One region of the Isoptericola maris genome, then DNA from elsewhere that is predicted to be linked to it. Evidence: riboswitches for the same ligand, from Rfam matches in the RefSeq annotation. Region 1 holds a riboswitch; each other region holds the start of a gene.

Region 1 (7,010 bases):
CATCGAGACGGTGCGCGGCCTGCTGATGGGGAACCTCGAGACGTCCACGCTCCTGGTGGCATGCGCCTGGCTCGCCGGGTTCCTCGCGCTCAGCCTGGTGGCGGGGTCGCTGCTCTACCGCCGGCGCACTGCCCGGTGACACCCACGTCGCCGGCGGTCGCCCCCGGTGGGCGGCCGTCGGCGATGATGTCCCCATGACGGACGCACCCGAGCTCCCTCCCCGCCTCGCCCTCGCGTGGGGGGTCGCCGAACGCCCGGAGCGCGCACCCCGGCGCGAGCTGAGCATCGAGCGCATCGTGGCCGCCGCCGTCGAGATCGCGGACGCCGACGGGCTCGGCGCCGTCTCGATGGCTCGCGTCGCCAAGAGCCTCGGCTTCACCACGATGTCGCTGTACCGGCACGTCACCAGCAAGGACGACCTGCTGCTGCTCATGCAGGAGTCGGTGATCGGCGCCGAGTTCCCGCCTGCGCACGAACCGGCCGACTGGCGCGCCGAGCTGAGCGAGTGGGCGCTGTTCACCCTGGAGATCTTCCGGCAGCACGGATGGGTGCTCGACATCCCCGTCACCGGCGCACCCATGACGCCGAACAACCTGCGCGCCACGGACGCCGGGCTGCGCGCGCTGCGGTCCACGCCGCTCGCGGACGGCGAGAAGATCGCGGCGCTCCTCCTGGTCAGCGGGTACGTGCGCAACGCTGCCCTGCTGGCCCGCGACCTCGACCGGGCGATCGCGGATGCGGGCGGCGACCAGGGGGCCACCGGCGTCGCGTACGCCGAAGCCCTGGCCGAGCTCGTCGACGAGGTCCGCTTCCCGTACCTGCGCCCGCTCGTCGAGCACGGCACGTACGTGAACCAGCCGGGCGGCCTCGACGAGGTGGACGACATCCGCTGGGGCCTGGACCGGACGCTCGACGGCCTCGCCGTCCTCATCGACGCACGCTCCGCCGATGCCGGGGGCCACTGCACCGGGGCAGACGGCGTCGCACCGCCGTCGGGCACCGACACGGGGGATGGCGACACCCTCACCGAGGAGGCCGCCGAGCGGGCGCGGGTCTACGCGGGCGACCCCAAGGTCAAGAAGGCGGCGACCAAGCGCAAGGACGCCGAGCGCAAGGTGCGCGAGGCTCGCAAGAGGCTCCGCGAGCTGGAGAAGGCCGAGCAGGCCGCCCGCAAGGTCGAGGCCGAGGCCGCGCACCAGGCGGCGGACCGCGCCGCCCGGCAGTAGGCCTCAGCCCGGCAGCACGTCAGCCCGGGAGGGTCTCAGCGCTGTCGGCCGATCGCCCGCACCGCCGAGCGTGGCAGCACCCGAAGGAGCGCCGAGGCGGCCTTGTAGCGGACCGACGGCGTGGAGATGACCACGCCGCGACGGACGTCCGCGAGCGCCTGCGCGACGACGAAGGGCGCGTCGAGCCAGGCGGCGTCGGGCATCTGACTCATCGAGAGCCCGGCACGGTCGTGGAACTCGGTGTGCGTGTAGCCGGGGGAAAGCACGGTGGCGGTGACGCCGGAGCCCTGCAGCTCGACGGCGAGCCCTTCGGTGAAGGAACGCACGTAGGCCTTGGCGGCGGCGTACGTGCCGCCCGCGGTGAGGGCGGCGACGGAGCCGACGTTGAGGACGGCGCCACGCCCGCGGGTGGACATCTGCCCGACGGCGGCGTGGCTGAGCTGGACGACGGCGCGCACCATGACGTCGACGGCGTCCAGCTCGACGTCGACGTCCCCGCCGACGAACCGTTGCGCGGTGGCGAACCCGGCGTTGTTGACGAGCAGGCCCACGGGACGGCGGTCCTCGCCCGGCTCGTCCCCGGTGACGGCGAGCCGCTCGGCGACCCGGGCGACGTCGTCCGGGTCGGACAGGTCGGCGGGCAGGACCTCCACCTGGACCCCGGCGGCGGCGCGGATCTGCCCGGCCACCTGCTCGAGGCGCTCGGTGGTGCGCGCCACGAGCACGAGGTCGTGGCGTGCCGTGGCGAGCTGCCAGGCGAACTCCAGTCCGAGGCCGGCGGTGGCGCCGGTGACGAGCGCGGTTCCCATGAACGCACTCTATGGCCCTAGGGTGCGTGCGTGCGTATCGCCACGTGGAACGTCAACTCCCTGCGGACCCGGCTGGACCGCGTGCTGGCGTTCCTGGAGCGCTCGAGCATCGACGTGCTCGCGCTGCAGGAGACGAAGTGCCGCGACGACCAGCTCCCGGTGGCCCCGTTCGAGGCGGCGGGCTACGAGGTCGCGCACACGGGGTACCACCAGTGGAACGGTGTCGCGATGGTCTCCCGCGTGGGCCTGGAGGACGTCGCGACGTCGTTCGCCGACCAGCCGGCGTTCGGCAAGCCAGGCCAGGAGCCGCGGGTCGAGGCGCGCGCGATCGGCGCGACCTGTGGCGGCGTGCGGCTCTGGTCGCTCTACGTGCCGCACGGGCGTGCGCTGACGGACCCGCACTACGCGTACAAGCTCGCCTGGCTCGACGGGCTGCGCGCGGACGCCGCGGCGTGGCTGCAGGCCGACCCGAGGGCGCAGGTCGGCCTGCTGGGCGACTGGAACGTGATCCCCCGTGACACGGACGTGTGGGACGTGACCGCGTTCGAGGGGCACACGCACGTCTCCGCCCCGGAACGGGCGGCCTTCGCGGCGTTCGAGGAGGCCGGGTACACCGAGGTCACCCGCGAGCACCTGCCGGCCGAGCACACCTACACCTACTGGGACTACCAGCAGCTCGCGTTCCCGCGGAACCGCGGGATGCGCATCGACTTCGCCTACGCCTCGCCGGCGCTGCGCGACCGCGTCACGTCGGTGGCGATCGACCGGGACGAGCGGCGCGGCAAGGTCGCCAGCGACCACGTGCCGGTCGTGCTGGACCTCGCCGGTTGACCGCGGCGCCGGCAGATCGATCGACACGCTCTAGGTTGTTCCCATGACCGACGTTCCCGACCGCTCCGAGGACCCGCTGTTCGTCTCGCCCGGCCCGGGGCCGGCCGGGACGCCAGGCCCGGAGGGAACGCCGGGCCCGGAGGGGACGCCAGGCCCGGGGCACCGCGGGTCCGACGGCGGCACCCCGGCAGGCCGGTCCGCGGCGGTCCACCAGCCGGTCGTGCCCGAGGACCCGGCCGCGTACGGGGCGCGCTGGGGAGCTCCCGGCGGGCCGACGCCGGCCGACCGCGCCGCCGCCCGCCGTCGGGCACGGGTCTGGGTGTTCTCGGTGCTGGCCGTGGTGGTGCTGGTCGTGGCGGTGGCCGCGGGGGGTTCGTGGTGGGCGAACCGGGCGCACGACCGCGCGTGGGAGCCGGTGGCAGCCGACGTCGTCGAGCCGACCTCGGCTCACGCGGTCCAGCTCGTGCTGGGCTCGTGCGTGGCCGACATCCCGGGCTCGACGTCGGTGGACACGGTCGAGGTGGTCCCGTGCCGGGACGAGCACACGGCGCAGGTGGTGGGGCGGCACGACTCGGCGGCCGACGAGGTGTGGCCGGGCACCGACGTCGTGGTGGCGCGTGCCGCACGCGGGTGCACCCCGGAGCTGCTCGGTGCGGGAGCGAGAGGCTCCGACGACGTGGCCGACCTGACCTGGGTGCTGTGGACTCCCAGCGAGGAGTCGTGGGCCGAGGGCGACCGAGCAGGTCTGTGCGTCGGCGTCTGGCCCGCTCCCCGGACGGGCAGCCTGCTCGAGTGAGCCGAGATCGGCGCGCCTCGCCCCGAGTTGTGAAGGTCTCGGCATGACCTGCGAGAACGGTACCCCGCAGCCCTCGGATGGTGGCGCTCTCATCGGGCACTCGTGATATATCGGGCGTCGATCCGTCCCTGTGTGGCGAGAAATAGAGCGATTTGCCGTATCGAGGAGGAATGCGCCCGCCGACGCATTTCTTCACACCTTCTCCCCGAGTGGCCCCACAACCCATCGTTATCTGATTGTGATCTGCGAGGAACTCGCCGCTAGCGTGCCCGGGTCGCCCCATGTCCGGGGTGAACGGTCGGGCCGCAAGCCGAGTGCTGCCGGCGGCCCGACATCACCGAACCCACGGCAGCAGCGGGAGAACCACGTTCTTCGGGCGGACTCGTGCCGCCCTCGGGGTTAAGCCGTCTCACGACGGCGGGCCATCACTTCTCGGCCTCATCCGACAGCTCATCTCGCAGGCTGGAGAGGTCGCCATGTCAATGCACCACAGTGCTGCGCGCCCGCAGGGCGCCACCACCGCGCGCATGCCGCGCCTGCGACGCTCGACCGTCGCCATCGCCCTGTCCGCCGCGCTCGCCGGCGGCACCGTCGTCGCCGGAGCCGGGCAAGCGTCGGCAGCGCCCTCGCCCACCGCGGCGACCGTCTCGACGACACACCTGCCGACCGCCGGCCACGGCGTCATCACGGCCAAGAAGTCGAAGCCCGTCGTCAAGGCGTCGGTCTCGCGCAAGACCGCCAAGCAGGGCAAGGGCAAGACCCGCCCCAAGTTCACCGTGCAGGTCACGAAGGGCGGCGACGCCGTGAAGGGCCGCGTCCGGCTCTTCGTCGACGGCAAGAAGGTCAACGTCAAGAAGCTGAACAAGAACGGCATCGTGCGCATGAAGCCGCTCCTGAAGCGCTACGACGTGGGCAAGAACCGGATCCGCCTGACCGTGGTGCCCGCCAGGTCGACCGGGCTGGCCAAGGTCAAGAAGCACCGCACCATCACGCTCAAGGCGAAGCAGAGCCGCGGCGCCAAGGTCGTCAAGGTGGCCAACCGCTACGTCGGCCACCGCTACTCCTACGGCGGCACCAGCCCGTCGTCCGGGTTCGACTGCTCGGGCTTCACCTCGTACGTGTACAAGAAGGCGGTCGGCAAGAAGCTGCCGCGCACGACGTCCGCACAGAAGCGGGCCGGCAAGGCGGTCTCGCGGTCCAAGGCCCGCCCCGGCGACATCGTCTACACCCCGGGTCACGTCTCCATCTACGCCGGCAACGGCAGGATCATCGAGTCGGCGCGTCCCGGCGTCGGCGTCGTGAAGCGCAAGATGTGGCAGAACAACCCGACGTTCATCCGCATCTGAACCGTCCGGACGGCACGTCAGGCTGGGCCCGCACTCCCCCGGAGTGCGGGCCCAGCCCGTTCTGCCGCGAGGCCTCCACCAAAAGTCGTAGCCCACGTTCCCCCTCCCGCCAGAAGCGACGACGGCGTCGCCCCGGCCAGTCTGGAGGCACCGCACCGCACCGGCGCGGACACACGAGAGGGGAACACGTGCCCGCCATACAGATCACCGGCCTGCGCAAGTCGTACGGAACGTTCGACGCCGTGCAGGGCGTCGACCTCACGGTCGAGAGCGGACGCGTCGTCGGGCTGCTCGGCCCGAACGGCGCGGGCAAGACCACGACGCTGCACGTCCTGCTCGGCCTCGCCGCGCCCACCGCCGGCGAGGCCCTCGTCCAGGGCCGCCGTCACAGCGACCTCGACGACCCCGCGCGGACCGTCGGCGCGCTCCTCGACGCCGGGGGTCTGCACCCCGGACGCACCGGCCGCGACCACCTGCGCATCCTCGCCCTGGCCGGCGGGATACCGGCCCGCCGGGTCGACGACGTCCTGGAGATCGTCGGGATGACGCCCGCCGCCGACCGCCGCGTCCGCACCTACTCGCTGGGCATGCGGCAACGTCTGGGCCTCGCCGCGGCACTCCTCGGCGATCCCGGGATCCTCGTCCTCGACGAGCCCGCCAACGGCCTCGACCCCGCAGGTATGCGCTGGCTGCGCGAGATGCTGAGGTCCTTCGCCGACGGCGGTGGCGCCGTCCTGCTCGCCAGCCACGTCCTCGCCGAGGTCACCCAGGTGGCCGACGACGTCGTCGTGGTCGGCCAGGGCCGCGTCATCACCGCGGGCCCGCTCGACGAGCTCGTCCAGGACTCCTCCCTCGAGGACGTCTACCTCGACCTGACCGCCACCACCGCAGGAGTGCGCTGATGTTCCGTGCCGAGATGCTCAAGCTCCGTTCCACCCGCTCTCCCTGGGTCATCGGGATCGTCGCCGTCGCGGGCGCCGCGCTCGTCCAGGCCCTGACCATCCTGATGCCCCGTGTGCTCCAGGGCCTCGACGCGTTCGCGGCGTCCACCGGTTCCGCCGGGCCCTCGGCGGACCTGATGCCCGAGCTCGGCGCCCTGACCGACGTCGGCGACGCCACGGTCCAGCGCGGCATGCTCGACCTGCTCGGCAACGGCCCCTCGGGCACCGGCTCCGTCGGTGTCGTGACGCTCTGCCTGCTGATCCTGGGTGCGCTGGCGGGCACCACCGACTTCCGCACGGGCGGCATCGTCCCGACCGCTCTCGTGGTGCCCTCCCGCACCCGGATCCTGCTCGGCAAGGCGACCGCGACGGCGGTCGCAGCGCTGGTGATCGGCGTCGCGCTCGCACTCGTCTCAGCCCTCGGCCTCGCGACGGCCGTGCTGACCGCCCCGGGCGCCGAGCTGGCCGTCGGTGCCGATGAGATCCTCGGCATCTGGGCACGCGGCCTGGGCGTCCTCGTGGCGTTCACCTGGCTCGGCCTCGGCATCGGCGTCCTCGTGCGCGGACAGGTCGCGGCGATCGTCGTCGTGGTGGCGCTCGCGTTCGTCGAACCCATGGTCCAGGCGATCGTCGCGCTGCTGTCCGCCGGTGGGTCGTCGGCCATGTCGTGGCTGCCGCTGACCATCGGGGCGCTCGCCTCGGCCGGCCAGGGCGCCGGCGGCATGCTCGGCGGTACCGAGACGATCGGCGTGGCGGCCGCCCTCGCCGGGCTCGCGGCGTGGGTCGCCGTCGTGCTCGGCTCCGGAGCGGTGACGTTCCGCCGCCGCGACCTCCTCTGAGACCGCCCGGTCCGGAGGCACCCGGCCTGCGGGCCCGGTATCTCCGGCCGGTAGTCTCGGCCCCAGCACCCGACGGACGAGAGGCAGCTCGCGTGATCGGCTCCCTGCGCCGGCGTCTCCGCGCCGACCCCACCACGCCCGTCGGCCGCGACGCCGTCCTCGGAGCGGTGGTCGCCGTGCTGACCATCGCGTTCTTCCTGGTGGTCGAGAAGATCGCGCTCG
Region 2 (7,010 bases), on a different contig from region 1:
CGGACGACATCTCGACGAGCACACCCGCCGCGTCCCCCGTGGCGACCGTGCCCTGCACCGGGACGCCGAGCGGTGCGACCCGCGCCTCGGCCTCCGCGAGCACTGCCTTGGCACCTTCGGCGATCGCCGTGTCGTCGAGTGCCGCGTATCCGCCGTCGAGCGACGCCGCCGTGAAGGAGGGCAGCGAGTAGCTGCACACGATGTGCAGCCCCCATCCGACCCGCTGGGCGTACGCCGCGGCCCAGTCCAGGGCGTGCAGGCTCGCGGTCGAGCCGTCGACGCCCACCAGGACGACCTCTGGACGTGTCATGTCGCGCCTCCCGTCATGTCCGGACCTCACCGTCCGGAGCCACCTTAGTTCAAGGATATCGAAAGACGCCCGCAAGGTGTAGCAAAGGGAAGCACGACGCCCCGACGTTCGCAGGGAACGTCGGGGCGTCGGTGATGCTGGAGAGGAAGCCTCAGCCGGTGACCCGGAGGAACACCGGGCTGGACTGCCAGATGCCGGACTGGCGGACCGTCCACCCGCCCGGACGCGTGGCCTCGATCTGCTGGCCGTTGCCGATGTAGATCGAGATGTGACCGGGCGACCAGATGAGGTCACCGGGCTGCGCCTCGGCGCGCGACACCACGGTGGTGGCGGACGAGCTACGCATCTGGCTGGACGAACGCGGCAGCGACGTCACGCCGACCTGGGCGTAGGCGTAGGTCACCAGGCCCGAGCAGTCGAACCCGGACGGCGAGGCGCCACCGACCACGTACTTGGTGCCGATGTACCGGGCGGCGATCGAGGCGACCTGCGAGCCGCGCGAGCCGTCCGCGGCGGGGGCCGCTGCGGACTCAGTGCTCGCAGCCGAGGTGTCGGCGCTCGTCGTGCTGGAGTCGACGGCGGTGCGCTCGGCCGACCGGGAGGGAGCGACCTCGCGGACGGGCTCCGGCTCGGGCTCGGGTGCCGCCTTGATCTCGGCCGCCTTGGCGACCTTCGGGGTCACCTTCTCGACGGACATCTTGGCCCCGGCGTCCACGGTGACGACCGGAGCCGACTCGAGGGCGGTACGAGCCTGGTCGGTCAGCGCGCCGAGGTCGACCGTGCTGAGCTTCTTGGCCGCGTCGTTGTCGACCGGAGCGGCCTGCGCCGCAGTGGCGCCACCGATGGTCGAGACGAGCAGACCACCAGCAGTGGCGACGACGGCGGCACGACGACCGGCAGCCGCAGACGGAGCGGCGAGCATCGGGCGGCGTGCGGCACGGTGCTTGCCGCGCGTCCTGGTAGGTGCGTTCACGTGTTCCCTCTCCTGTCGCCTACGAGGTCAGCTGTCGGGTTCGGGTGGGAGAAATCACCCGGCCACCGAGAACTCTCGTTCTCGACGACTTCACCCCAAGGACACCGTCTCCGGTGCCCGAAAGTGGGTCCCCCGCTCCTGCCGGCGGTCTTGGTCCCTGACCGGTGGCAGGACTCGGCGTCCGGTCAGGATCCGGAAGAGTTCTCGACCGGACGTGGAAACCGTAGCGGATCTCGGCGGCCATGTCACGTTTAGGTCACGGTGATCCGTGACGCAGCCCGCTGGAGGCCTCCCGGACCCGCTGGACGCCCCGCTGAAGCCCGTGATCACGCCGCCCGGACAGTTCCCCGTCCGCGCGGCCCCGGACGCTCAGCGGCCCTTCCCGCCCCGAGACACCAAGAGGCCCCGCCGCGCAGGTGCGCGGCGGGGCCTCGTCGGTGTCGTGGAAGCGTCAGCCCACGCGGATGAACGTGGGGTTCGACTGCCAGATGTTGCGGAACTGGATCGTCTTGCCGGGACGCGGCGCGTCGATCTGCGTGTTGCCGCCGGCGTAGATGGCGATGTGGCCCGGGGACCAGATGAGGTCGCCCGGCTGCGCGGCGGAGCGCGAGACGACGGTGCCCGCGTAGCGCTGGTCCGACGAACCGCGCGGCAGCGAGACGCCGGCCTGCGCGAACACGTACTGCGTGAAGCCCGAGCAGTCGAACCCGGACGGCGACGTGCCGCCGGAGACGTACGGGACACCCACGTAGCGCGAAGCGATGGAGATGATGGACGAGCCGTTGGCCGAGGCCGGTGCGGCGGCCTGGGTGGAGGAGGAGGACGACTCGCTGCTGCTCGTGTCGACGGCGGTGCGCTCACCCGAACGGGACGGGGCGACCTCGCGGACGGGCTCCGGCTCCGGCTCCGGTGCCGCCTTGATCTCGGCGGCCTTGGCGATCTTGGGGGTGACCTTCTCGACGGACATCTTGGCGTCGGCGTCGACGGTGACCACAGGGGCCGCCTCGAGGGCCGTCCGAGCCTGGTCGGTCAGCGCGCCGAGGTCGACGGTGCTGAGCTTGTTGGCCGCGTCGTTGTCGACCGGAGCGGCCTGTGCTGCGGTGGCGCCACCGATGGTCGAGACGAGCAGGCCACCAGCGGTGGCCACGACGGCGGCCCGACGGCCAGCAGCCGCGGACGGCGCAGCCAGCACGGGACGGCGTGCGGCACGGTGCTTGCCACGCGTGGTGCGAGCAGTCACGTTCAACCTCTCCTTGTCGCCTACGAGGTCAGCTGTCGGGTTCGGGTGGGAGAAAACACCCGGCCACCGAGAACTCGCGCTCTCGACGACTTCACCCCAAGGACACCGTCTCCGGTGCCCGAAAGTGGGTCCCCCGCTCCTGCCAGCGGTCATTCGTGGAAACCAGGACGGCGGCAGGGTTAGGCGTCCGTCCCGGTACTCGCCGGAGGAATCTCCCGCAAGCGTGTCCGACCGTACCCGAACCGGCTGGCGATGTCACGTTCCGATCACGACCCTGTGGACGGCCTCCGCGCAGCACCTGGACCCGCCTTCCGCAGCACCGGGGAGACGCCGCCCGGAACGCGCTCAGCGCGCCGCGACGAACAGGTGCTTGGCGAGGTCCTCGGGCAGCTCGAGGCCCTCGTCGGCGCCCGAGGCCTGCACGGCGTAGTAGTCGCCGATCGCTCTCGCCTGGACGCGCGTGCCAGGCAGCAGCCCGACCTTCGCCAGCCGTGCGAGGAACTCGTCGTCGACCTGGACGGGCTCGGCGATGCGCTGCAGCACGACCGTCACCTCGTCGGAGCCGCCCCGCAGGAAGGTCGGCAGGGACTGCACGCCGTCGAGGAACGGCACGTCCTCGTACTGCTCGCCCAGCTCGGACAGTCCCGGGATCGGGTTGCCGTAGGGGTCGTGGTGCGGGTGGTCGAGGAGTGTGACGAGGCGCCGTTCGACGAGGTCGCTCATGACGTGCTCCCAGCGGCACGCCTCGTTGTGGACGTGCTCCCAGTCCAGCTTGATGACGTCGGTGAGGAGCCGCTCCGCCAGCCGGTGCTTGCGCATGACGCGGGTCGCCTTCGACCTGCCGTCGTCCGTGAGCTCGAGGTGACGGTCGCCCGTGACGATCACCAGGCCGTCCCGCTCCATCCGCGCGATCGTCTGCGAGACCGTGGGCCCCGAGTGACCGAGGCGCTCCGCGATCCGTGCACGGAGCGGCGTGATGCCCTCCTCACCGAGCTCGTAGATCGTCTTGAGGTACATCTCGGTGGTGTCGATCAGGTCGGTCACGTCCACTCCCGTCTTGAGGCCCGGGCCTAGTCTATTCGCACACGTCACCGTTCGAACGTCCTCGCACGTGCGAACGGACACACCACGAGCCACGGAGCCCATATGACCCTGCAGATCCCCTCGTCGCTGCTGCCGTCGGACGGCCGGTTCGGCTCCGGTCCGTCGAAGGTTCGCACGGCTCAGGTCATGGCTCTGGGTGCGGCCGGGGACCCGGCCCGGCCCGTGCTCGGCACCTCGCACCGGCAGCCTGCCGTGAAGGACCTGGTCCGCCGGGTGCGCGCGGGCCTCGCGGACCTCTTCGACCTTCCCGACGGCTACGAGGTCGTGCTGGGCAACGGGGGGTCGACGGCGTTCTGGGAGGTGGCGACGGCGTCTCTCGTCCGTGAGCGGGCCCAACACGCGACGTTCGGCGAGTTCGGCGCCAAGTTCGCGGCTTCGACGCGCCGTGCACCGTTCCTGGCCGACCCGGAGGTCGTCGAGGCCGCACCGGGGAGCGTGGCGTACCTCGCGCCGTCGGACGCCGTGGACGTCTATGCCTCTCCCCACAACGAGACGTCGACGGGTGCGATGGCGCCGGTTCGCCGGCCGGCGGGGAGCGACCAGCTCCTCCTGACGGACGCGACGTCGGGCGCGGGCGCCCTGCCCGTGGATGTCCGTGAGACGGACGTGTACTACTTCGGCCCGCAGAAGGCCTTCGGGGCCGACGGCGGCCTGTGGCTCGCGCTGTGCAGCCCGGCCGCGATCGAGCGGGCCGCCGAGGTCGAGCCGTCCGGCGGCGGCCGCTGGGTGCCCGAGTTCCTGTCGCTGACGACGGCACTGGCGAACTCGCGGCAGGACCAGACGCTGAACACCCCGGCGGTCGGCACGCTCGTGATGCTCGCCGACCAGGTCGAGTGGATCCTCGGCCAGGGCGGGCTCGCGTGGTCGACGGCGCGCTGCGCCCGCTCCGCCGAGATCCTCTACGGCTGGGCGGGGTCCCGCGACTGGGCGACCCCGTTCGTCGAAGATCCGGCGGAGCGGTCCACCGTGGTGGGGACGATCGACCTGGACGCCGCGGTCGACGCGAGCGCCGTCGTCGGACACCTGCGGGACAACGGGGTGCTCGACGTCTTCCCGTACCGCAAGCTGGGCCGCAACCAGATCCGGGTCGGGATGTTCCCCGCGGTGGAACCGTCCGACGTCGAGGCACTGGTCAACTGCGTAGATTATCTCGTCGACCGCCTCGCGTGATCTACTGAGCGAGAATTTCACCCGCTCTCCTGCTAGCCTTCCCGACATATCTCGCATACACGACATGCGTGACGCGTCAGAGAGGATGCCGGGGATGGACCACTTCACATACGGGATGCTGACGCCACTGGCGGGCTACATTGCTTCGTTCATCGGCTGCCTGACGGGACTCTCCGCGACGTCGCGGGCACGCGCGGCGACGGGAGTGGCCGCCAAGAGCGTCTGGCTCGCCATCGGCGCGGTCGCGATCGGCGGTACCGGGGTGTGGGTCATGCACTTCATCGCGATGCTCGGGTTCACCGTGCACGGCATGCCGATCAAGTACGACATCCCCCAGACCATCGCGTCCGCCCTGCTGGCGATGGTCGTCGTGGCGATCGGCCTGTTCATCGTCGGCTTCTTCGGCGACCGGATCGTCTACCTGCTCGGCGGCGGGCTCGTGGTGGGACTCGGCGTCGCCAGCATGCACTACATGGGTATGGCCGCGATGCAGATGAGCGGCGAGGTCAGCTACAACGGCGTCCTCGTGGCGGCGTCGCTGGTCATCGCCGTCGTCGCCGGTACCGCGGCACTGTGGCTGTGCGTCAACGTCCGGGGCTGGCTGCTGTCGACGGCCGCCGCGCTGGTGATGGCGGCCGCGGTGGCGGGCATGCACTACACGGGCATGGCCGCGATGGAGATGTCCGGCCCGATGGGCGAGGCGCCGCTGGGCACGTCGGCGACCGAGCTGCTGGCGCCCTTGATCGGCGGGGTCTTCCTCACCACCGTCGCGCTGATCTTCGTGGTGCTCATGTGGCCGACGGAGGAAGAGATGCGCGAGCGGCAGCGGCTCGCCGAGCGCATCGCCCTCCCGCAGGGCTGAACCGCCGCGGCCGTCGGGCGCACCGCCCGCGACGCGACCACGCCCGCGCCGTCTGCTCAGGCGGCGCGGGCGTGGTCGCGCTCGACGGCGGGCGCCTGGTCGAGGTAGACGACCTCGAGGTGGGGCCGGCGGAGCAGCCGGTACCGCACCTTGAGCCGCCAGTTGCGCACGGCCCAGATCGTCGCCCCGAGCGCGACGACGAGCGTGGCGATCGACCCGATGAGGATCGACCAGCGCGGGCCGAAGGCCTCCCCGACCCACCCGACGATCGGCGACCCGATCGGCGTCGCGCCCAGGAACACCATCATGTAGAGCGACATGACGCGGCCGCGCATCGCCGGATCCGTCGAGGTCTGGATGGTGGAGTTGGCGGCGGTCATCATGGTCAGCGACGCCAGCCCGACGGGGATGCAGGCCACCACGAACGACGGGAACGTGGGCATGAGGGCCATCACCGCCGTCGCGATCGCGAACGCGAAGGCAGCGCCGATCACGAGCCGCACGCGCGGGCGGTCGCGCCGGGCCGCCAGCAGCGCCCCCGTCAGCGACCCGATCGCGAGCACGGAGCCGAGCAGCCCGAACTCGCCGGCGCCGCGCTCGAACTCGACGCGCGCCATCATCGCCGAGGTGAGCTGGAAGTTGAGCCCGAACGTGGACACGACGGCCATCACCACCATGATCACGACGATGTCGGTGCGCCCCCGCACGTACCGCAGACCCTCGCGGATCTGGCCCTTGCCGCGCGGGGCGCGCTCGCGCGCCCAGGACGCCTCGGCCTTCATGAGGGCGATGGCGACGATCGTCGCGACGAAGGTGAGGCCGTTGATGACGAACACCCATCCGGACCCGACGGCGGCGATGAGCAGCCCGGCGACGCCCGGCCCCACGAGGCGCGCGGCGTTGAAGGAGGCGGAGTTGAGCCCGACGGCGTTGGCGAGTCGCTCGGGCGGCACCAGCTCGGCGACGAAGGTCTGCCGCACGGGGTTGTCGAACGCGGTGACGATGCCGAGGCCGAGCGCGAACGCGTACACCTGCCAGAGCTGGGCGTTCCCGGACAGGACGAGGGCGCCCAGGCCGAGGGCGAGCAGGCCCATCGCGCCCTGGGTGGCCATCAGCAGCTGACGGCGGGGCAACCGGTCGGCGAGGAGGCCCGCCCACGGCCCGATCAGCAGCAGGGGCAGGAACTGCAGGGCGGTGGTGATGCCGAGCGCCACGCCGGAGTCGTCGGTGAGGTCGGTGAGGACCAGCCAGTCCTGGGCGACGCGCTGCATCCAGGTGCCGACGTTCGCGACGAGGGCGGCGCCGAACCAGAGGCGGTAGTTGGGGTAGCGCAGGGAGGAGAAGGTGGTGC
Region 3 (7,010 bases), 210 kb from region 1:
GATCTCCACGAGGCGGCGGGCCGTCTCGGCGGCCGCTGCGGCGGTGGCGCGTGGCATGGGTCCTCCTGACATGCACAGCGTATGTATAGTGGTTTACGTACGCAGTGTATGTCTTCGAGGAGGCGCCATGTCCGTCACGAGCTTCTACCCCGTCATCATGTCCGCGGACGTCAGCTCCGCCGCCGACTTCTACCGCCGCGTCCTGGACTTCGAGACCACGTTCGAGGCCGACTGGTACGTGAGCCTGCGCCGCGGCACCTTCGAGCTGGCCCTGCTCGACGCCGATCACCCCACCGTGCCCGCCGGGTTCGGCCGGCCCGTCCAGGGGCTGCTGCTCAACCTGGAGGTCGAGGACGTCGACGCGGAGCACCGGCGACTCGTCGACGAGCACGGTCTGCGGCCCGTGCTGCCGCTGCGCGACGAGCCCTTCGGGCAGCGCCACCTGATCGTGGAGGCGCCCGACGGCGTCCTCGTCGACGTCATCCAGCCGATCGAGCCGTCGGCCGAGTTCGCGGCGGCCTACCGCGAATGAGCGCTCAGGCGACCGGGTCGCGCACGATCGGGCACGTCATGCAGTGCCCGCCACCGCGCCCGCGGCCCAGCTCCCCGCCGACGATCGTGATCACCTCCACGCCCGCACGGCGCAGCTCCGCGTTGGTCAGGGTGTTGCGGTCGTAGGTGAAGACCACCCCCGGCTCGACGGCGACCGCGTTGTTCCCCGAGTCCCACTGCTGACGCTCCGAGGCGTACACGTCCCCCGCCGTCTCGACCACGCGCAGCCGGTCCAGCCCCATGGCGCGCGCCACGACGTCCACGAACGGTGTGCCCCCATGGTCCGTGACCTCCACGCCCGGGGCGCGGTCGCTCGGACGCAGCACGTAGGGCCGGATGTTGTCGACGATCGTCGGGTGCACCGTCACCAGGTCGCGGTCGGCGAACGTGAACACCGTGTCCAGGTGCATCGCCGCCCGGAGCCGCGGCATGCCGGCCACGACCACCTGGTCCGCCGCCCCGCCGTCGAACAACGCCTTGGCGAGCTGGCTGATCGCCTGGCGCGACGTGCGCTCGCTCATGCCGACCAGGACGACGCCGGAGCCCACCGGCATCACGTCGCCGCCCTCGAGCGTGGCCTGGCCCCAGTCCTGCTCCGGGTCGCCCCACCACACCGTCGCGTCCCGGTACTCCGGGTGGAAGGAGTAGATCGCCTTCATCAGCAGCGTCTCGTCCTTGCGCGCCGGCCAGTACAGCGGGTTCAGCGTGAGCCCGCCGTAGATCCAGCACGTGGTGTCGCGGGTGTACAGGGTGTTCGGCAGCGGCGGCAGCAGGTACTCGCGGGCGTCCGGCGCCTCCTGGGCGAGCGAGACGTAGTCCGTGCGGTAGTCCGCCGGCAGGTCCGTCGTCGACAGCCCGCCCACCAGGGACCGCGCCAGATCCGACGGCGACAGCGAGTCGAGGTAGGCGCGCGTGCCCTCCACCATGCCCAGCCCGACGCGGTTCGGCACCACCTTGCGGTCCAGCAGCCACGCCCGCGCCTCCGGCAGCGCCATGGTCTGGGCGAGCAGGTCGTGCAGTTCGACCACCTCGACGCCGCGGCCGGTCAGCTCGTCGACGAAGTCCTGGTGGTCACGCTGGGCGGCCTCCACCCACATCACGTCGTCGAACAGCAGGTCGTCCGAGTTCGTCGGCGTCAGCCGCTCGTGCGCCAGGCCTGGCGAGCACACCAGGACCTTGCGCAGCCGACCCACCTCGGAGTGGACGCCGTACGTCGCCGCACCGCTCGCTCCTGCACTCATGCTTCTCCTTCGCTCACGCCGTCCCGCCTGCTCGGCCGTGGCGTGCAGCGCCGTCGGGCACCCGTTCTTCGCGATCCTGGCAGGCGCGGATGGGCCTCGCACCCTGACGACCGCTGCCCTCCGTGGGTAGGGTCGGGCGCCATGGCACTCCAGCTCGTGCAGGTGAACTTCAAGGCTCGCGACGAGGCGGCGCTCGGGCGGTTCTGGGCCGACGCGCTCGGCTGGAGCCTCGACAGCGAGGGCCCCGGGGTGGCCAACGTCGAGCCGCCGGGCTTCGACTGGCCGGACCCCTCCGCCGTCTGCGTCGACGTCGTCCGGGTCCCGGACCCCGAGACCGTGCGGTACCGCGCGCACCTCGACCTCGCCACGACGTCGCAGGCCCACCAGGCGGAGCTCGTCGCGCGGTTGCGCGACCTCGGGGCGCAGCCGGCGGACATCGGCCAGGGCGACGTGCCGTGGACCGTGCTCGCCGACCCGGAGGGCAACGTGTTCTGCGTGCTGGAGCCGCGGCCGCTCTACCAGGACACCGGCCCGATCGCCGCCGTGGTGGTCCACTGCGCCGACCCGCGCGCCATGGCTCGGTTCTGGGGCGAGGCGACGGGCTGGAAGGTCCACGAGGTCTCCGACGACCACGCCCGGCTGCGCGCCCCCCAGGACGTCGGCCCTTACCTGGAGCTGGTCCGCACGCCCGCGGAGACCGCCTGGACCCGCGTGCACCTGGACCTGCTGCCGTACCCCGGCGACTCCCAGGCCGCCGAGGTGGAGCGGCTGCGGTCGCTGGGCGCCACGGACGCCGACGTCGGCCAGGGCGACGTGCCCTGGGTCTGCCTCGCGGACATCGAGGGCAACGACTTCTGCGTCCTGGGGCGGGGCTGAGGCGGCCCCGGCCCGTCGACGCCCGGTCTCAGAGCACCCGCGCGAGCGCGTCGAGAGCCGCCGTCGGGTCCGGGCCGACGGGGATCATGACCACGCAGGACGCCCCGGCGTCCCACCGGGCCGCGACACCGCCCTGCACCTGCGCGGGCGTCCCGGCCAGCGCGAGGTCGTCGAGCCACTCGTCCGGCAGGTCCCGGACGAACTCTGCCCGCGAACCCGCTCGGCGGCGCAGCGCCCGGAACTCCTCGGCGAACGGCAGCGGCGCGACGTGCGGGTCCCAGTCGGGCTCCCCGATCCACTCCAGCCCGGGACGTGCCGTGTCCCGCGCACGCGCCGCGTCGTCGTCGACCGCCGCGACGTCGTAGGTGACGACCCGGTGCGGGCCCGCGGCGGCGACGTGGCCGAGCGCGGCCCGGACGTACGCGGGGGCGCACGGCTCCGCGAGGACGGTGCCGTCCGCCTGCCGCCCGGCCAGCGCGAGGGACCGCGGCCCCCGCACGCCCGCCAGCACGCGGGGGGTCGTCGTGGGGACGACGGCGGGTTCCAGCCGCACGCCGTCCAGCGCGACGTAGCGAGCGGTCCCGTCGAGCTCGACGACGTCACCCCGCACCAGCGCGCGGACGGCGCGCAGGTGCTCCTCGAGCAGCGTGAGCGGGCTGCTGGGCCACGCCCCCGCGGACCGCATCCAGCCCGGCATGCCGTGCCCCAGGCCGACGTCGACCCGGCCCGGGAAGAGCTGGCCCAGGGTGGCGACCTCCATCGCCGTGAACGCCGGGTTCCGCGCTGCGGCGGGCAGGACGCCGACCCCCACCCGGATCCGCTCGGTCGCCGCGAGGACCGCCGCCGCCTGCGCCGTGCCCCCGCGGAACCCGAGGTCCTCGACCACCCAGAGCTCGTCGAAGCCGTGCGCGTCGGCACGCCGGGCGAAGTCGAGGACGTCCCCGGCCGGCAGGTCCCGGGGCAGCATCACCCCGACCGCACGTTCCGTCGTCGTCTCGGAGGGTGCCACGTGGTCTCCTTCGTCGTCGGGCTCACCCGCGATCATGCCAGCGCCGGACATGCTGTTACGCGTTCGTGACAATCGGTGCCTCCGCGCGGTACGTTTCTGCATGCCTCGCCACGCCGCGAGGCACGTCGCACGGGCGCCGAGCCCTGTCACCGTGCGTCGTCGACCGAAACAGACACGGGGCGGGGGAACCAACGACGGGCGCCACGGCGTCCTTGGGGTGAAGCCGACCGCGCAGCGCGCGGCGGCCGGGTCAGTCTCCGACCCGAATCCGACAGCTAACCCCGAAGGCGCCAGGAGATGACGATGACCCGCTCCACCCGCGCACGCCGTGGCCGGCACTTCGCCGAGCCCCAGCCCCGCGCCTCCCGTGCTTCACGCACGACCCCGCGACCGGCGGCACGACTGGCACCACGTCCCGGGAAGGTCGGCGCCGGGTTCGCCCTCGCGCTCGCCACGGCGTCCGCCGTCGTCGCCCCGGCCGTCCTGCCGGAGGAGGCCAACGCCGAGGGGACCGGGACCACGACCCTCGATCCCGCGGCCCTCGCCGCCGCCGAACGGGCGGTCGCCGAGCGCTCCGACCGGTCGGCCTCCAGGTCCGGCACGGCCGCCCGGTCCGGCGTCGCGATCGTCGTCGACCGGGAGGCCAAGGTGTCCCGGGACGGCGACCGCGTCGACCGGGACTCGATCGAGATCGTGCCGGCCGACCCCGCCCCGGCCGCGCCGGACGAGCAGGTCCCGCCGCCGGGCTGCGACCCGAGCATCGACCCGCAGGGCAGCAACGGCCGCCTCTCCACGGCCGACCTCTGCGCGCCGTGGGCCGGCGCCGTGCTCCTGCGCGCCGACGCCGCGACCGCTCTCGCCGCGCTGAACGACGCGTACACCGAGCAGTTCGGCGAGCAGATGTGCATCACCGACGGCTACCGCAGCTACGACCAGCAGGTGGTGCTCAAGGGGCAGAAGCCCGGCCTCGCGGCCACCCCGGGCACCTCCAACCACGGCTGGGGCCTCGCGGTCGACATCTGCCCGGAGTCGTACGCCGGCGACCGCTGGGCCTGGCTCGCCGAGCACGGCCCCGCGGCGGGGTGGACCAACCCGGCCTGGGCACGCCAGGGCGGTGCGGGACCCTACGAGCCGTGGCACTGGGAGTTCTCCCCCGCCGCGTGACGGGTCGCGTCACTCCACGGTGACGGACTTCGCGAGGTTGCGCGGCCGGTCGACGTCCTCGCCCAGCGCCACGGCCGCGTGGTAGCCGAGCAGCTGGGTGGGGATGGTCAGCAGGATCGGGTCGAGCTCGACCTCGTTGCGCGGCACCTCGATGCGCGCCGTCGCCGCGTTCCCGAGCTCGACGCCCGGGTGCGTGATCGCGACGACAGCGCCGCCACGCGCCCGGATCTCCTGGGCCGCGGTGATGTTCCGCTCGACGAGGTCGTCGTCCGGGATGATCGCGACCGAGGGCAGCTCCGGGCTGATGAGAGCGAGGGGGCCGTGCTTGAGCTCGCTCGTCGGGTACGCCTCGGCGTGCCGGTAGGTGATCTCCTTGAACTTCTGGGCGCCCTCGCGTGCCACCGGGTAGCCCCGGACGCGACCGACGAAGAACAGGCTCGGCGCCGTCGAGAGCTCCTTGGCCGCGGCGGCGAGCGACTCCTCGCCGGCGAGGATCTCGGCGATCTGGCCGGGGATCGCCCGCAGCCCGGCGATGATGCGCCGGCCGTCGGCGAACGACAGGTCGTGCACGCGCCCGAGGGTGAGCGCCAGCAGCGCGAACCCGATCGACATGTGCGTCAGCGCCTTGGTGGAGGCCACCGCGACCTCGGGTCCGGCGTGCAGGTAGATGCCGCCGTCGACCTCCCGCGCGATGGACGAGCCCACGGCGTTGACGAGGCCGACGACGGTGCCGCCCTTGCGCTCCACCTCGCGGACGGCGAAGAGCGTGTCGGCCGTCTCGCCGGACTGGCTCACCACCACGTAGAGCGTGCTCGGCTCGATGATGGGGTTGCGGTAGCGGAACTCGCTGGCGGGCTCCGCGTCGGCGGGGATGCGCGCCAGGTCCTCGATCATCGAGGCCCCGAGCTGGCCGACGTAGTAGGCGGACCCGCAGCCCAGCACCTTGACGCGCTCGAAGCGGCGCAGGTCCCGCGGCTCGAGGTTGAGGCCGGCGAGCTTGGCGGTGCCGAAGCGGTCGTCGAGGCGCCCGGTGAGCATCCGCTCCACCGACTCCGGCTGCTCGTGGATCTCCTTGTGCATGAAGTGGTCGTGCCCACCGAGCTCCAGCTCCTCCACGGTGAGGTCGATCGTGACGGCGGCACGCGCCGTCCGCTCCTCGCCGGCGGTGAAGCTGTGGAAGCCGTCCGCGGTGACGGTGGCGAAGTCGCCGTCGTCCAGCAGCACGACCTGGCTGGTGTGCCGCACGATCGCCGCCGGGTCCGACGCGACGAACATCTCGCCGTCGCCCACGCCGAGCAGCAGCGGCGAGCCGTTGCGCGCCACCACGACGCGCTCGGGCGTCTGGACGTCGAGCACGGCGAGGGCGTAGGTGCCCACGATCTGCCCGACGGCGCCACGCACCGCGTCCTCGAGGCTCAGGCCGGTCGCGAGCTCGCGCGCCACCAGGTGGGCGACCACCTCGGTGTCCGTGTCGGAGGTGAGCTCGACGCCGTCGTCGGCCAGGCGGCTGCGCAGCGTCGCGAAGTTGTCGATGATCCCGTTGTGGACCACGTGGACGCGGCCGTCGAACGACGTGTGCGGGTGGGCGTTGCGCTCGCTGGGCTCGCCGTGGGTGGCCCAGCGGGTATGGCCGATGCCGGTGGTGCCGGCGAGGCGCGCGGGCAGCGCGGCCTCGAGGTCCCGCACGCGGCCCTGCGCGCGGACGACGCGGGACGGGTTGGCCTTCGAGCGCGGGTTGAGGACGGCGATGCCGGCCGAGTCGTAGCCGCGGTACTCCAGGCGCGTCAGCCCTTCGACGAGGACGGGCGCTGCCTGCTGGGGGCCGATGTAGCCGACGATTCCGCACATGGGATCGGTGCTCCTGAGGGGTGAGGGGTGGCGGAGGAAAAGCGGGGGTGCCGGGGGCTGCCCGACCTAGCCGTAGACGATCCGGCGGACCTGACGCTCGGTGAGCTCCGGCGCGGCCACCACGCGGTCCCGCAGCTCCGCGGCGATGCGCGCGTAGATCTCGGCGTTGCGGTGCCCGGTGGTCTGCAGGGTCGTGTGGCGACGCCGGACGTAGTGCTCGACCGGTTCGGAGTACCAGGCGAGGACGTCCTCGATCACGCGCGCGGCCTCGGACGGGCTCAGGCCCGTGGTGAGGGCCACGCGGGAGACCAGCTCGGCGT

What was found. Region 1 has a riboswitch for cyclic di-AMP ahead of ACH5HR_RS05525 (C40 family peptidase). Riboswitches for the same ligand answer to the same signal wherever they lie in the genome.
Region 2: it holds a riboswitch for cyclic di-AMP, as region 1 does, so the genes downstream of both, ACH5HR_RS11135 (C40 family peptidase) here and ACH5HR_RS05525 (C40 family peptidase) in region 1, are expected to answer to the same signal.
Region 3: it holds a riboswitch for cyclic di-AMP, as region 1 does, so the genes downstream of both, ACH5HR_RS06535 (M15 family metallopeptidase) here and ACH5HR_RS05525 (C40 family peptidase) in region 1, are expected to answer to the same signal.

What each region holds. Positions count from the first base shown of each region.
Region 1 covers NZ_JBLUNY010000002.1:291,339-298,348, forward strand. Annotated here, with positions in the region: gene ACH5HR_RS05500 (ABC transporter permease) at 1-139, shown strand, start outside; gene ACH5HR_RS05505 (TetR/AcrR family transcriptional regulator) at 195-1,226, shown strand; gene ACH5HR_RS05510 (SDR family NAD(P)-dependent oxidoreductase) at 1,262-2,035, opposite strand; gene ACH5HR_RS05515 (exodeoxyribonuclease III) at 2,066-2,866, shown strand; gene ACH5HR_RS05520 (septum formation family protein) at 2,910-3,662, shown strand; cyclic di-AMP (ydaO/yuaA leader) riboswitch at 3,988-4,137, shown strand; gene ACH5HR_RS05525 (C40 family peptidase) at 4,139-5,008, shown strand; gene ACH5HR_RS05530 (ABC transporter ATP-binding protein) at 5,197-5,910, shown strand; gene ACH5HR_RS05535 (hypothetical protein) at 5,910-6,788, shown strand; gene ACH5HR_RS05540 (sensor histidine kinase) at 6,881-7,010, shown strand, end outside.
Region 2 covers NZ_JBLUNY010000006.1:201,414-208,423, forward strand. Annotated here, with positions in the region: gene ACH5HR_RS11125 (universal stress protein) at 1-310, opposite strand, end outside; gene ACH5HR_RS11130 (C40 family peptidase) at 462-1,283, opposite strand; cyclic di-AMP (ydaO/yuaA leader) riboswitch at 1,284-1,473, opposite strand; gene ACH5HR_RS11135 (C40 family peptidase) at 1,735-2,523, opposite strand; cyclic di-AMP (ydaO/yuaA leader) riboswitch at 2,526-2,681, opposite strand; gene ACH5HR_RS11140 (iron-dependent transcriptional repressor DtxR) at 2,869-3,567, opposite strand; gene serC (phosphoserine transaminase) at 3,670-4,797, shown strand; gene ACH5HR_RS11150 (MHYT domain-containing protein) at 4,892-5,659, shown strand; gene ACH5HR_RS11155 (MFS transporter) at 5,716-7,010, opposite strand, start outside.
Region 3 covers NZ_JBLUNY010000002.1:496,949-503,958, forward strand. Annotated here, with positions in the region: gene ACH5HR_RS06510 (TetR/AcrR family transcriptional regulator) at 1-57, opposite strand, end outside; gene ACH5HR_RS06515 (VOC family protein) at 128-532, shown strand; gene ACH5HR_RS06520 (arginine deiminase) at 537-1,793, opposite strand; gene ACH5HR_RS06525 (VOC family protein) at 1,935-2,669, shown strand; gene ACH5HR_RS06530 (LLM class flavin-dependent oxidoreductase) at 2,698-3,678, opposite strand; cyclic di-AMP (ydaO/yuaA leader) riboswitch at 3,830-3,982, shown strand; gene ACH5HR_RS06535 (M15 family metallopeptidase) at 3,982-4,842, shown strand; gene glmS (glutamine--fructose-6-phosphate transaminase (isomerizing)) at 4,852-6,690, opposite strand; gene ACH5HR_RS06545 (hypothetical protein) at 6,757-7,010, opposite strand, start outside.